2 regions of the Tissierella carlieri genome follow, and region 2 is predicted to be linked to the other one. Evidence: a T-box and tRNA genes for the amino acid it is inferred to sense, from the RefSeq annotation. Region 2 holds a T-box; the other holds one or more tRNA genes.
What was found. A T-box is a leader RNA that pairs with one kind of tRNA and senses whether it is charged. The one in region 2 lies ahead of KQI38_RS06950 (proline--tRNA ligase), so its partner is inferred to be a tRNA-Pro.

Region 1 (7,893 bases), on a different contig from region 2:
ACCTCCTTTTTACCCATCCTACAGTTTTTGAAAATATTACAGTCTTTTCAAAGTATGCCATGATTGGATGAAGTAATTTTAATAAAAAAGGTACTATTATCATATTGCCTATTATACTAAGGATTGTACTATGTATTGGACTAAGTCCTAAAGATATACCCAAAGGCACTGCCCCTCTAAGTTCTATTATAGGTAGCATTGCAAAAAATATTACTATTAACTCTGTTTGTAACTCTTCTAATAATTCCAGCATAAAGATTCCTCCAGTCTTACTATAATTATAAGGTATTTTTTATCCTTATTCAATTAACTTATGTTTAATTTAAAACTATTCCCCACATATTTAAACTACATACAATATGACCTATGAAATAAATTCATAGTATGAATTTATTTCATAGGTCTTTTGTATTATAAATATTTATAAGTAATACAAACCGGATAATACAGGATGGATGATAAAGCCTTATAAGGAAATAAAACCCATATGGCATATTATTTGCAAGCCTATAAAGGTAACTATACAATTAATTTTTAAATCAATAACTTAGGAGATGAAAAAATGATAAAATTAAACAAGAAAAAAACAATTAAATTTAAACTGATTGTAATTCCCTTAATATTAGTACTTATTGGAATTCTAAGTATAGCTATAATTACTTCAGGTTTATTTGAGAAAAATTTATTAGATGCAAAAAAAGTGAGTGGTTTTGAGCTGGCAAGTCAAGTAGTTGACAGAATAGAAGATAATTCAAATGCAATTAAAAATATCAATGAAATCCTAGAAGAAAATATGAGAGCCGCAGCAAAAACTACTATTAATAACCAAGGAAATTTAAGTAACGAGCTACTCGATAGTATTGTAGAAAACTCCACTGTAGACGCCATCTATTGGTACAATAAAGATATGGAAATCATCTACTCTACAGTGCGAGGAGATATCGGATGGAAAGTACCTGCAGATCATCCGCTGACTAGGTTTATGGAAAGTAATGATAATGAGATAATGGAAGATATTAGACAAGATGGTGCATCAGAAAATGGGAATTATTTTAAATTTGGGGCAATAAAGGCTAAAGATGGTGAATTTGTGCAAATTGCTATTCTTGCTAATAAGGTTCAGCAATTAACAGAACAATATGGATACCAAAATCTTGTTGAAGATTTATCCGAAGCAGATAATATAGTCTATGCAGGATTTATTGACCCTAATGCTACAATTTTAGCCAACAGTGATATAAGTAAGGTAGGATCGGAAGAAAGCAAGGAATACATTATCAATGCCATTACCAGCCAAGAGCCTCATTCTTATGTATATGATAATGAAGGCACTGAGGTATATGAGGTTCTCATGCCTATTAATATGAATAATAAATATTTAGGAACATTAGAAATTGCCTTCTCTATGGAAGAGACTTATAAAGCAATTAATAGAAATGTTTTTATTATTATAACTATAGGGGTTTTAGTATTTACTATACTAGGAATCATACTGTATTCTATATCTAGAGGTATAGCAAAGAATCTTAATATTACAAAAGAGCATTTAAACATTATGACATCAGGAGATTTTACTGCAAAGATTCCCGATAAATTTATTGCCCAAAATGATGAATTTGGTGAAATTGCAAATGCTATGGAAAATGTTCAAAATTTTATCAGGGATACAACAAAAAATATAGCGGACTCTTCAGAGAGATTAAAATTAGCGTCACAAAAGCTAACATATGCTAGTCAACAGTCAGCTATAGTATCAGAAGAAATAGCAAATACAGTTCAAGAAATAGCAAAAGGAGCCAATGATCAAGCTCATGATACGGAGCAAGGTGCAATAAATGTTAATATCCTCGGTGATTTAGTAGAAAGAAATCAGAATTTCATTGAAGAATTAAATATGTCTACACAAGAAGTGAATATTTTAAAAGATGAAGGTATTAATACTATAAGAGAATTGGTATTAAAGACAAAAATGAATCAGTCCTCTGTAAAGGAAATAAATGAAATAATTACAAATACAAATGAAAGTGCAGAAAAAATTGAACTTGCCAGTCATATGATTCAAAGTATTGCAGAACAAACTAATCTATTGGCATTAAATGCTGCTATAGAAGCAGCAAGAGCTGGAGACGCTGGAAAGGGGTTTGCTGTTGTAGCTGATGAAGTTAGAAAGCTGGCTGAAAGATCTAATGAATTTACAGAAGAAATAGTTACAATAATAAAGGAATTAACTACTAAAACAGAGTATGCAGTAGATAATATTAAAAAGGTTGAAGAATCCACAGAAATTCAGGTAAAAAGCGTAGAAACAACTCACGAAAAATTTGATGGTATTGCTTTAGCCATAGAAAAAATGAAAAATGCAATAATAGATGTCAATCATTCTGGTGAAGAAATGAGAAATAAAAAAGAAGAAATAATAGTAATCATTGAAAATCTATCTGCGATCTCAGAAGAAAATGCTGCTGGAACAGAAGAAACCTCAGCATCTATAGAAGAACAAATGGCATCTATGCTAGAAATAGAAAATGCATCTAGAATTTTATTAGAATTAGCAGAAGAAATGTATGATAGCATTTCAAAACTTAAATATTAAAATAGTATTATTCAAATTATTTATTTTTGATTCATATGAAAAACAGAGATATATAGAGATATTTATAGATTATTTTTAATATAGTGCGTTTTTTTACATTATATCTTATATTCATCTTATTTTAGTCGAATACTACCAATTTTATACTATTGCATTTTCTCCAAATCCGTCGTATACTATAATAGTTGAGTGAGCGACGGGGTGTAGCGCAGTTTGGTAGCGCACGTGGTTTGGGACCATGGGGCCGGGGGTTCAAATCCTCTCACCCCGACCATCGACAAAATGACTAAAGAAATCTTTAGTCATTTTTTTATTTTTTTGTTTTAATATCTATAACTTTTCTATTAGTTTCCTACACTTTGTTATTTCATTCTTTATCAGCTTTCAATTGTTATTGTCCTCAACTTGTAATATGTTTGTAACCTAATTGATATATTTAAATTATATAATAGAATGGACAAGTAATCACAGGGAAAAAAGGGAGAATTAAAAGTTTCTACCAAAAAATTACATAAAATATTACGAGGTGAGATTATGAAAAAAAATTTAAAGAAAGTTTTTGTATCTTTGCTAACTGCTACTACGATTTTTACATCTACTGGACCAGTCTTAGCAAATAAAATTACTGTAAACATGCCATATTCCATATATCAAAATATTGAAAAGAATAATATTTCCTCTGGAGTAGTCCATGAGAAAATAATGCGTTTCACTACTGCTGGATGGTGGAATATAAATGTTCTTAGAATCAATCTACTAGATCCACATACTGAGATAAAAAGTCTAATAAATCCTAATGGTATGCCAAGTAGGGACAAGGTTAGTTCCATGGTAGAAAAACATAATGCTGTAGCTGGAATAAATGGAGACTTTTTCAATTACAGCCCCATGCCATCAACTTTAGGTGCATTAATAGAAAATGGTGAGCTTTTAACTGCCCGTCGAGATGATGCTAAACCTTTGCTTCCCGGATTCTTTGTAGATTTTTTAAATACTGCTAATATTGACTATTTCCAAAGAACAATGGAAGCCGTTAATCTTACAAAAGGAAATAAAATCAACATAAATGCCGTAAATAATGTATCAACATATTTCGATGCTGTAACTCTTCTAAATAAACACTGGGGTCCTAAATCCATAGGAACTAAATTCCATAATGATTTAGTAGAGGTAGTTGTAAAAAATGATATAGTAACAGATGTAAGGGTCGGTCAAGAGGCTATAGATATTCCTGAAGATGGTTATGTATTAATAGTAAGGGGTTATCAAAAATCACAGGAACTTCAAACCTTTTCTGTAGGTGATTCTATAGAGCTTAATATATCCAGTACTCCGGATATTAACAATATCAAGTTTTCCATAGGTGGGGGAAGTTATATACTTAAAAATGGCGAATTAAACCGTCCCGATCTTGATTCTCCTGGAAATGCTCCTAGAACTGGAATCGGAATTAACAAAGACGGGACAGAGGTAATTTTAGTGACTATAGATGGTAGAGATACTTCCTTTAAGGGGGTTACTCAAGAAATGTTTGGAGCAATCTTTAAAGAGCTTGGAGCATACAATGCCTTAAATTTAGATGGTGGTGGTTCTACTGCCATGGCTATAAAACCTGTTGACTCTCAAAAAGCCGTAATAGTAAATAAACCATCTGAAGGTGCTGAAAGACCTGTTGTAAATGGTGTGGGAGTATTCTCTAATGCTCCTGTAGGTGAATTATCATATATTAAGGTGTCTACTGATGATAGCAATATGTTTATAAACACTACAAGAAAATTTACAGTGAAGGGATATGACCAGTATCATAATCCTGTAACAATTGATGAATCTAAACTTGTATTTACTCAAGAAGGAGTAAACGGTAATATAGCTGGCAATAGTTTCAAAGCTCTTTCCCAGGGAAAAGCAAAAATCACTGCCAATTATGATAATATAACTAGTTCAATAGACATCAATGTATTAGGTAATGTAAAAGATTTAACTACTGATATGTCTAACTTCAATATAGATATAAATAGTGAAAAAACTTTACCTATATTCTATGGTAAAGATGAAAATGGATATCAAGCTAAGATATATCCTGAAGACATTACATTTACAACTATAAATAATATTGGAAGCGTAGCTAACGGAATATTTTATAGCGCTGATACATCTGTAGCAGGTGTTCTTACTGCTAAACTAGGCGAAGGAATTGAAAATATCTTAGTATCTATTGGTAGTGAAGGTAAATTAGTAGAGAGATTTGAGTCCCTTGATAATTTAAGATTTTCTGCATATCCAGAAACAGTAATAGGTGGAATAGGTCTTAGTAGTGATGCAAAGGAAGGGAATTCATCCATATCATTAAAATACGATTTCTCTCAAGGAGAAAACACTAGAGCAGCATATCTAACTCTAATGAATGGTGAAAATATTGGGCTACCTATACAAGGTGTACCAAGAAAATTGGGCCTATGGGTCAATGGAGATAATAGTGGTAGCTGGTTAAGAGGAACTATAAAAGACAATAAAGGTAATTCACATACAATTGACTTTGTAAAAACTATTGATTGGACTGGATGGCAGTTTGTAACAACTAATATTCCATCAAATGTTTCATACCCTATAGTTTTAGAAAAAATTTATCCTGTTGAAACTGATAATCTAAAGAAACAATCAGGAGAACTATTATTTGATGGTCTTACAGCATTCTATCCTCCTACACTAGGTAATATAGTATTGCCTACTCCAAGTACATTAAAGGATAGTAAAAATATTAAAACTAATGTTAATAAAGATGGCTTTTCCTTTGCTGTATTCATGGAGCCAAAGGGATTAAATCAATTAGTAAAATATGATGCTAGCTCTAAAATTAAATCTAAGATTAATACTCACAAAATAGCTATTTCTTTAAACGGTATGTCAAATGAGTTTGTAAAGGGCTTAACTAATTATGCAAGGATTGATGCATCTGGAGCTTATAAAAGAAACAAACATCAAGATGTCGCTTTCATAAATGTAAATACTGGGAAGAATGGTATTAGGGAAACTAATGCTGAACAATGGAATAAATTAAAGGCTGATTTAAATGGAACAACTGAAAACAATATCGTTCTTTTATTCCCTACACCGATATTCGGTTCCAATGGATTTACAGATACTTTAGAAGCAGACCTTCTTCATAAGCATTTAGTTGAAACTAGAGAAAAAGGTAAGAATATATTCGTTGTCCACGGAGGTAATTCCAATACTTCAGATTTAAAAGATGGCATAAGATATATTGGATTAAATACTAAAACTTTAGGAAAACCAGAAGATATTTATGATTTATCTATTATAGAGTTTACAGTAAATGGCTCTGATGTAACTTACACCGTTTCTCCATTATTTGAGAAGCCAGGAGTTAAAGTAGGTAAGTAAATGAAAATGACTTAGGAATGCATTCCTAAGTCATTTTATAATCTTACATAACCATTTTTAAATTGATTATACAGCATCTTAGCTATACCTACGCTATTATCTCCTTTAGTCATTTCCTTAGATAATTCTTCTAGATGCATTTCTTCAAATATACGTGTCCCCTGAGATTTCTCTATTAAACCATTATCATCAGGAACGGTTTTTTTCATTTCCTTTAGCATCATATAAATAAATATGCTTTCGAATTCACGACATACATCCATCAATTTTTTATCATCTTCAGTATGTTTCAAATTCTCAATTTTTTTCTGAACTAAAGAAGGATCTCTATCCGTATTTATAATATTATTAGTTGGTGATATTTCCATTAGTTCACCTCATTATTCTTTTAAATTATTATACTATAATTATTAATTATCTTTTTAAATTATTGGCTAATTGCAACATTTCATCAGAGGTAGTAATTGTCTTTGAATTGATTTCATACGCTCTTTGTGCAGTAATCATCTTTACCATTTCATCTACTACTTGAACATTTGATGCTTCTAAATATCCTTGTATTACCCTAGTACTCATTTCTTCAGCCTCTAAAAGTATTTCTTCGCCAGAAGCTGCAGTTGCCCTATATAGATTTTGACCCTCAGATTGAAGACCTTCTGGATTCATAAAGTTAACCAACATAAGTCTTCCAATCTCAACTGTTTCATCATCTTCATCTTTACCATAAATATATCCCAGTTCATCAACTGTAATATCTTTAATTCCTGTCTCTATAGTAATTAAATCGTCGTCTTCACTAAGTACAAAATATCCTTCCGAAGTAACTAAAGTGGCCTCATCTCCGTCGATACTTAACTTGAAGCTTCCATCTCTAGTATATCTTATATCTCCATTTGGCAATTCCACTGCAAAGAACCCTTCTCCATTTATAGCAAAATCATAAGTTCCTTGAGTCTCCATAAAACTACTTGTCCTAAAATCTCTCTTAGTAGCTACTGGCATAACACCATGGCCTACTTCAAGATTTACCGGCCTTCCTTGATCATCATTTATATTAGCTCTTTTTATATTTGCATAAAATAAGTCTTTAAATTCAGCTCTTTGCACTTTATAACTAGTCGTATTTACATTTGCTAAGTTATTAGATATAGTATCTATATTAAATTGCTGTGCCTTCATTCCTGTAGCTGCAGTCCATAATGATCTCATATTATACCTCCTACACTCTTCCTATTTCATTAGCTGCTTTTTCTAACATTTCATCTTGCATCTTAATTACTTTTTGATTTGCTTCAAACTCTCTTAACAAATTTATCATTTCAACCATACCAGATATAGGATTCATATTAGAACCCTCAAGATAACCTTGTAATATTTCACCGTCAAATATATTCTCTTCTGCTACGGTATTATCTGCCATATAGAAAATATTATCTCCACGTTTTCTCAGGAATTCCTTATTATTAATATCCACTATATCTAAAGTATCAACTGGATTGCCATCAATCTGAATCTCTCCATCAGATAAAATATCTATAGTACCATTTCCTAAAAAGATTGTTCCATTTCTTCCTAATACTCTTCTTCCGTCTAGGTCTGTTAGATATCCTTCTGTTATTGCAAAGGATCCATTTCTGGTATAGAGAGTCTCTCCATTTTCCCCTTGAATTTTAAAGAATCCATTGCCCTTTATGGCAACATCTAATGTCCCACCAGTATCAATAAGTCCACCATTAGTAAAATCTGTAAACAGCTTTTGAAATCTAACTCCTCCACTCATAGTTCCTATAATATATGATGGCGGATTATAAACTAAACCCTGTAGAAGATTTTCCATATCTCCAGCTTGTTGTACCCTGTTCCCATTGTTATTAATTATATAGTTTTCATAATCAGTT
Region 2 (7,893 bases):
TTGAAGTGAATAGTTAATAGTGAATAGTTAATAACTAATAGATAAGAAAACCCCAAATCTTTACTTAAAACTATTCACTCTTCACTTTTAGTTATTCACTGTTTTTTACTTTTCACTATATATAATTTTTCTCTACATAATCAATTCTTTTGAGTATATTTTCTTTACCTAGTAAAACCAATATATTCACAAACTCTGGACCATGTGCCATACCTGTTAGTGCAACTCTAGCTGGCATAAATAGGTTTTTACCTTTAACCCCTGTAGCCTTTTGAATTATCTTCATAAATCCTTTAGCATATTCTTCATCTATTTCTTCTATATTGTTTAATTCTTCCTTAATTGCTGTGAGAACAATTCCTACCTGTTCACCCTTTATTATCTCTAATGCATCTTCCTCTAGAATATCTACATAATCTTTAAAAATAAATTCTACTTTATTTACTACTTCTGATACTGTATTTAAGCTTTCTTGAACTGTATGAACTAATAGCTTTAACCATTCATATCTATCTTGGACAAATTCTCTATCTATAAAATCTGCTTTAATCAAATATGGAATAGCCATATCTGTGATTCTTTCAACAGATGAGGATCTTATATAATGACCATTTACCCAATCTAGTTTATCTTTATCAAATATTCCACCAGTTTTTGAAACTCTTTCAAAGGAAAACTTTTGAATTAACTCTTCCATAGAAAGAATCTCCTGATTATCTTCTGGACTCCATCCTACCAATGCTAAATAGTTGACTAATCCCTCTGGCAGATATCCCTTATCTTTAAAATCTTCTACAGAAACATCGCCTTGACGCTTACTTAGTTTTTTTCTATCTTTATTTAATACAGTTGGAAGATGAACATATACAGGTTTTTCCCATCCAAACACTTCATATAGATAGATATGTTTTGGTGTGGATGGTAACCATTCTTCTCCTCTAACTATATGGGTTATTTCCATTAAATGATCATCTACTACTACTGCCATATGATAGGTTGGATATCCATCAGACTTTAATAATACTTGATCATCAATATCATCAGTGTTTATTACAATATCTCCTCTAACTAAATCATGAAATTTCACATCATAATTCTGAGGTAATTTTAATCTAACCACATATTCTTCTCCATTAGCAATTCTTTTCTTCGCCTCTTCTATAGATATATTCCTACAGAATCCATCATATTTTGGAACTAATCCTTTAATTTTTTGTTCCTCACGTACCTGCTCAAGTCTTTCCTTAGAGCAGAAACAATAGTAAGCATGGCCTTTCTCTATAAGCTCATCTACATATTTTTTATATATGTCTAATCTCTCTGACTGAATATATGGACCGTGATTGCCTTTTTGCACAACCTTACCATCTTCTACAAATACACCTTCATCATATTCTATTCCTGCCCAATGTAAGGACTCTATTAAATTTTCTATAGCTCCTTCTACAAATCTAGTTTGATCAGTATCTTCTATCCTCAAGATAAACTTACCATTATTATTTCTAGCAAATAGATAATTGTATAAAGCAGTCCTAATAGATCCTATATGTATGAAACCCGTTGGACTTGGGGCAAATCTTAATCTAACTTCTTTCAAAACTGACACCTCCTGAATTAATTATATTATATTATATATCACTAGTCCTTAAGTGTAAACTGTCCCCTTTAAATAAAAAAGACCTATATCTAATCATCATAAGCTATCCTTTCTTGGAAACTATATAGATTAAACTCTTATTAGCAAAATGATAGCGTTAAACATTTCTATGGATCATAGTAAAAACTTCTATGAAAGCATAATTAAAAAACTTTCCTTAGTTACTGCATAAGCAACTTGCATGAAATCAAAGCTTTCGTTAATATACTTAAAACTCATTGAAGTCAAGCTTCTGAATATAATTTCAAAAGCAGAGCCCCAATATTAATTATAATAAAAATACTATATTAAATCTTAATATTAAGATTTAATATAGTATTTCCATTTTCAAAAAAATATTATTGCAATATAACTACATTTGTTGCTTCTTGTATAAATTTCAATTTTTGTTTTGAGTGGGCATTAAACTCTTCTTCTGATATTAACGATTGTTCTCTTAATTCATATAATATATCCACAACTTCTTCACATAACGTAATTAATTCAGATTCCAATTTTACTAACATAGCATCCCTCCATCGATTATATAATATACATCATATTATATTTCCCTGATAATATGCCTGTATTTTTATTTTTTTAATTCCCCCATTCCCCTAGTTTCTTAGATTCTCATCTGTAAAATATAAAATAAGGACTATTATAAAATTATAATTAAATATTTAAGTATTCTTCTATTGACTTTATGTCTGTATTATATTAATATTCTACATTCATTTTAAAAATCCTTCTTTTTGGACAAAAAAAGTGGTCCTAGGACCACTTTTTTATTTAATCATATAACCAAACCTTCTTTATAAAACTCTTCTTTTATTAAAGGTATTAATTTATCGATACTAATTTCCAATTTATCCTCTTTACCTCTAATAGAATATTCCACAATAGCTTCCCCTGCCCTTTTACCTACAGTTATTCTAACAGGAATCCCTATTAAATCTCTATCTTTAAACTTAACACCAGCTCTTTCATTTCTATCATCTAAAACGACTTCTAAGCCTAATGCATTTAGCTCTTTATATAATTTTTCTCCCAATTCTATTTGTTCTTCTGATTTCACGTTTACTATAGTTATAATTACATGATAAGGTGCTACAACTAAAGGCCATATAATACCATCTTCATCATGGTATTGCTCAACAATAGCTGCTACAGATCTTGAAACACCTATACCGTAACATCCCATTATAAATGGTTTTTCTTTACCATTTTCATCTAAGAAAGTAGCTCCCAAAGAATCAGAATACTTTGTTCCTAACTGGAATATATTCCCTACTTCAATTCCTCTATCCATTTTCAGTGATTTTTCACATTTTGGACAAATATCTCCCTCTTTTACTAAAAGTAAATCTTCTACCACTTCACCAGTAAAATCTCTACCATAATTTGCATTTTTCAAGTGATAATCTGTTTCATTACCTCCAACAACTAGATTTTTCATCTTAGTGATTCTAGAGTCAATTAAAAGCTTAACCTCTTTTTTCAGGCCAATAGGACCAGTAAAACCCTTATTTGCACCTGTGATATCTAATATCATCTCTTCATCTGCCATTTCTAATTCATGTCCACCAATACCTAAATAATTACATAGTTTAGTTTCATTTAACTCTCTGTCACCAGGAATTATTGCAACTATAGGCTTATCTGCAACATTGAACACTAAAGCTTTAGCAAAGTTACTATGTTCTATATTAAAAAATTCCACTAACGCTTCAATAGTTGTTATCTCTGGAGTATATACTTTTTCTAATTCTAACTCTTTCTGTATATCCTCTTTAGCTTTGTAAACTACTTCTGCTTTTTCGTCAGTAGCTGCGTAATCACAATGATCACAATATGCTACGAGACTTTCACCTACATCTGACATAGCCATGAATTCATGAGATATCTTCCCACCCATAGCACCTGTATCACCCTGAACTACTTTATATTTTAATTTTAATCTAGTGAACACCTTATCATAGGCTTCCCACATTACTTCGTAAGCTTTTTTCATACTTTCTTCGTCTACATCAAAGCTATATGCATCTTTCATTATAAACTCTCTACATCTCATCAAACCAAATCTCGGCCTTTTTTCATCTCTATATTTTGTTTGAATTTGATAAAGGTTTAACGGAAGTTGTTTATAAGACTTTACTTCATCTTTTATTAAATTAGTAAAATATTCTTCATGTGTAGGCCCAAGACAAAATTCTCTATCATTTCTATCTTTAAGTCTAAACATCTCTGGTCCAAAATTATCCCATCTTCCTGTTGCTTCCCATATCTCTTTTGGTTGAATAGCAGACATCAATAACTCTTGTGATCCAGCCCTATCCATTTCCTCTCTAACAATCTGTTCAACTTTTCTTATTACTCTATATCCCATTGGAAGGTAAGAGTATACTCCACTAACTAATTTTCTCATCATACCTGATCTTAAAAGCAGCTTATGGCTCGCTATTTCTGCTTCTGCTGGCATTTCTCTTAAAGTAGGTATATAAAGCTTTGACATTCTCATTTTATCTTCCTCCTATTAATTTAATTTACAATTAGCCAAGTAACTTACGCAGTCTCACTATACAAATTCATTTGCTCGTTATCACTCGCATGAATTTGGTCCTAACGGACAGCGAAGTAAACATAGCGAATGGTGCGTTTGATCTACATTCACTCCTTCACTGGATTCTAATTGAGAATTTAATTTAATTCTTCTATTTAAATTTATTCTAACCCTTGGGACATCCACGCAGTTTCGCAACTCAAATCTATTTACTCGCTACGCTCGTATAGATTCGGTGCTCATTGCGTTTGACCTACCTACAGTTCACTCGCTTCGCTCCTTCACTGGGTTAGGTCATAAAAAAATAACCTCCCATCTCTTGTAAGAGACGAAAGGTTAAATTCCGCGGTACCACTCTAATAAACCTAATAAAAGGTTCACTCAATAGTTATAACGCACAACCGTTTAAGCTTTATCACCTAAAAACTCTGGGCTAGGTTCAATATCAGGGAGGACAGAAGTTTTCCACCATTTAACTTCCTCTCTATGACCTATAATATTTACTATTTCCCATCTTCGTCTATATAATATATCCACATTATACTAATAGTATTATCCCATGTCAATTATTTTTTCTGAAGTAAACAAACACTGTAGGATGAAATACCTTCTTCTCTGCCTACAAAACCTAGCCATTCTGTAGTTGTAGCCTTTATATTTATGTTATCTATGGATGTATGCAAAATGTCTGCGATTCTAGCCCTCATATCTTCAATATATGGAGCTAATTTAGGTCTTTGGGCAACTATTGTCGCATCTATATTTCCTATATCATAACCTTCCTCATTCATTAATTTAAATACTTGAGATAAAAGATAAATACTTGAAATATCCTTATATTTCATATCCGTATCAGGAAAATGTTTTCCTATGTCTCCTAGGGCCAATGCTCCTAATATACTATCCATTATTGCATGTATTAGCACATCTGCATCTGAATGGCCCAGCAATCCTTTTTCAAAAGGGATTTTTATGCCACCTATAATTAATTTTCTATCCTCTACAAGTTGATGAACATCATAACCAAATCCTACTCTCATATTATCACCTATCTATTCCATACTACCTGCTTTGAAATATGAATTCTCTTCTTCTAAAAATTATATCCTTATCCTTAAATAAAGATTCAGCAAGAATTATATCCTCAGGTGTAGTAATCTTAATATTTTCATAAGAACCCATTATCATTTTCACTCCATATCCTGCTCTTTCAACTATGGAACTATCGTCAGTGCCACAAAATCCATCGTCTATGGCATTTTCATATCCCTTAATAAGTATATCCTTAAAAAAGCACTGAGGAGTCTGTGCGGCCCAAAGCAAACTTCTCTGAGGTGTGTTACCTATAGTTTTATCTTCTCCTACTACTTTGATTGTATCTGTTACAGGAACTCCTATAACACAAGCACCATGATCAATAGTACCTTTTATTCCATCTTCTATATTCTCAATTTTTACAAATGGTCTAGCTCCATCATGGGTTAAAACAATATCCGCTTTTTCATCTAATGCCAATATTCCGTTATATACTGAATCTTGTCTTTCTTTTCCACCTCTAATTATATTAGCCACTTTATTAAATTTATATTTTTTAACAATCTCTTTTCTACAATATTCAATTTCTTCCTCTTTCGCTACTAAAATTATTTCATCAATATATCTGCATTTCTCAAACTTTTCTATCGTATGGGCAAGTATAGGTTTACCGCCTATTGCTATAAATTGTTTGTTTATCTTGCTTCCCATTCTATTGCTCATTCCAGCGGCGGCAATAATTACAGATACATAGTAGTCTTTATACATCTTCTTCACCTCTTAAAGTATTATAACATAGTATATTAAAACAATAAACAATATTTATTATAACCAAAAAAGAAAAAAAGACCCATGTGGGTCTTAAACAGCTCTATCTATCATTGACTTAGGTTTGGCAAATATCATCCTTCCAGCAGAAGTTTGGAGAACTGATGTCACCACTACATCTATTGTTTCACCAATAAATTTTCTGCCACTTTCTACAACAATCATAGTACCATCATCTAAGTACGCTAGGCCTTGGCCTAATTCCTTTCCATCTCTTACAACCTGCACCAGCATTTCTTCTCCTGGTAATACTACTGGTTTTACTGCATTAGCCAGTTCATTTATATTTAGTACATCTATGCCTTGCACCTCTGCTACTTTATTTAGATTATAATCATTAGTTATTATTTTCCCTTTAAGTAATTGAGTTAGTTTTAGAAGCTTGGAATCAACCTCTTGAACATCTTCAAATTTCTTATCGTTTATTATTACCTCGATATCCAATTCTTTTTGTATTTTATTTAGTATGTCTAATCCTCTTCTTCCTCTATTTCTTTTTAAGGAATCTGATGAATCTGCGATATGCTGTAACTCCTCTAATACAAATTCAGGAATAATAAGAGGTCCTTCAATAAATCCTGTTTTACAAATATCAGCTATTCTACCATCAATTATAACAGATGTATCTAGTATCTTAGGATATGACCTATTTTGAGATTTGCCCTTATCTCTAGGGCTTCTTTTTATATTTCCTAAGGTAGAAGAAATATCGTCCTTTTTCCTATGAGGAATAGTAAGTCCTAAATATCCAAATATACTATAAATAATAATTGATGCAATAACTCCAACATAAGGTATTCCCAAATTATTTATTGGTTGAGATAATAAAAATGCTATTACTAATCCTACAATAAGTCCAACAGAAGATATTGTAATATCATAGACAGAAAATTTTTCCAATTCGTTTTCAATTAATTTAACTAATTTTCTACCCCTGTTAATTATTCTTGATGATAAAGAAAAGAATATAATTCCAAATAAAATAGAAACTCCTAAGTATACTGCTAAATTAATCCAGCCTTCTCTAAACATTTTAATGATCCCTAGATTATCAAATAGGGTTAAAATACTAAATCCCATTAATCCCCCTACTAATCCAATGACCCCTCTTAAAATTTTATCAATCATCAATTCACCCCCATTAGTATATTTATTACCAATTTTATATAATAATAAACCCAATCTTTCTATTTTGCAAATTAAATTTCCAGAGTATCATTTTCCTCTTCACACTTAATTGCATCTATAACCAATTGCTCAACCTTGTCAATATCAGAATCTGCAACTAAAACCATTTCAGATAATAGCATCTGTTTAGCAGAACTTAACATTTTTCTTTCACCTGTAGATAAGCCTTTTTCCAAATCCATCATCAGAAGATTACGAACAACAGCAGCAATTTCAAATATATCTCCTGATTTTATCTTATCCATATTTATTCTATATCTTCGATTCCAGTTTTGAGGCATAGCTGTTTTATTACCTTTAAGTATGGAAATTACTCGTTCTAAATCTGTACTATCAATTATCTCTCTTACACCCACTTCTTCAATGTTGTCTACGGGAACCATAACTTTCATATCCCCGATAGGCATCCTCATAATAAAATATTTCCTTTTTTCACCCAATATTTCTCTTTCTTCTATGCCTTCAATAATTCCAGCACCATGCATAGGATACACTACTTTATCTCCAACATTAAACATTTGAAAACCTCCTATTTACCTTTTCTATCCTATTATACATCAAATTGCTGGAATTGTAAAGTTTATATTGTATCATAGACCTATTTCAGTTGTCAATCCCTTTTTATTAGTATTTTGTAAAGTTA

Region 1: it encodes a tRNA-Pro, which carries the amino acid that the T-box ahead of KQI38_RS06950 (proline--tRNA ligase) is inferred to sense. The anticodon was not compared.

What each region holds. Positions count from the first base shown of each region.
Region 1 covers NZ_JAHLOH010000013.1:39,564-47,456, reverse strand. Annotated here, with positions in the region: gene KQI38_RS01730 (COG2426 family protein) at 1-253, opposite strand, end outside; gene KQI38_RS01725 (methyl-accepting chemotaxis protein) at 563-2,593, shown strand; tRNA gene KQI38_RS01720 (tRNA-Pro) at 2,791-2,867, shown strand; gene KQI38_RS01715 (phosphodiester glycosidase family protein) at 3,128-5,995, shown strand; gene KQI38_RS01710 (rod-binding protein) at 6,031-6,363, opposite strand; gene flgG (flagellar basal-body rod protein FlgG) at 6,410-7,204, opposite strand; gene KQI38_RS01700 (flagellar hook-basal body protein) at 7,215-7,893, opposite strand, start outside.
Region 2 covers NZ_JAHLOH010000025.1:40,627-48,519, reverse strand. Annotated here, with positions in the region: gene gltX (glutamate--tRNA ligase) at 116-1,597, opposite strand; gene KQI38_RS06955 (hypothetical protein) at 1,996-2,163, opposite strand; gene KQI38_RS06950 (proline--tRNA ligase) at 2,433-4,157, opposite strand; T-box leader at 4,521-4,725, opposite strand; gene ispF (2-C-methyl-D-erythritol 2,4-cyclodiphosphate synthase) at 4,766-5,239, opposite strand; gene ispD (2-C-methyl-D-erythritol 4-phosphate cytidylyltransferase) at 5,262-6,002, opposite strand; gene KQI38_RS06935 (PIN/TRAM domain-containing protein) at 6,096-7,190, opposite strand; gene KQI38_RS06930 (CarD family transcriptional regulator) at 7,262-7,768, opposite strand.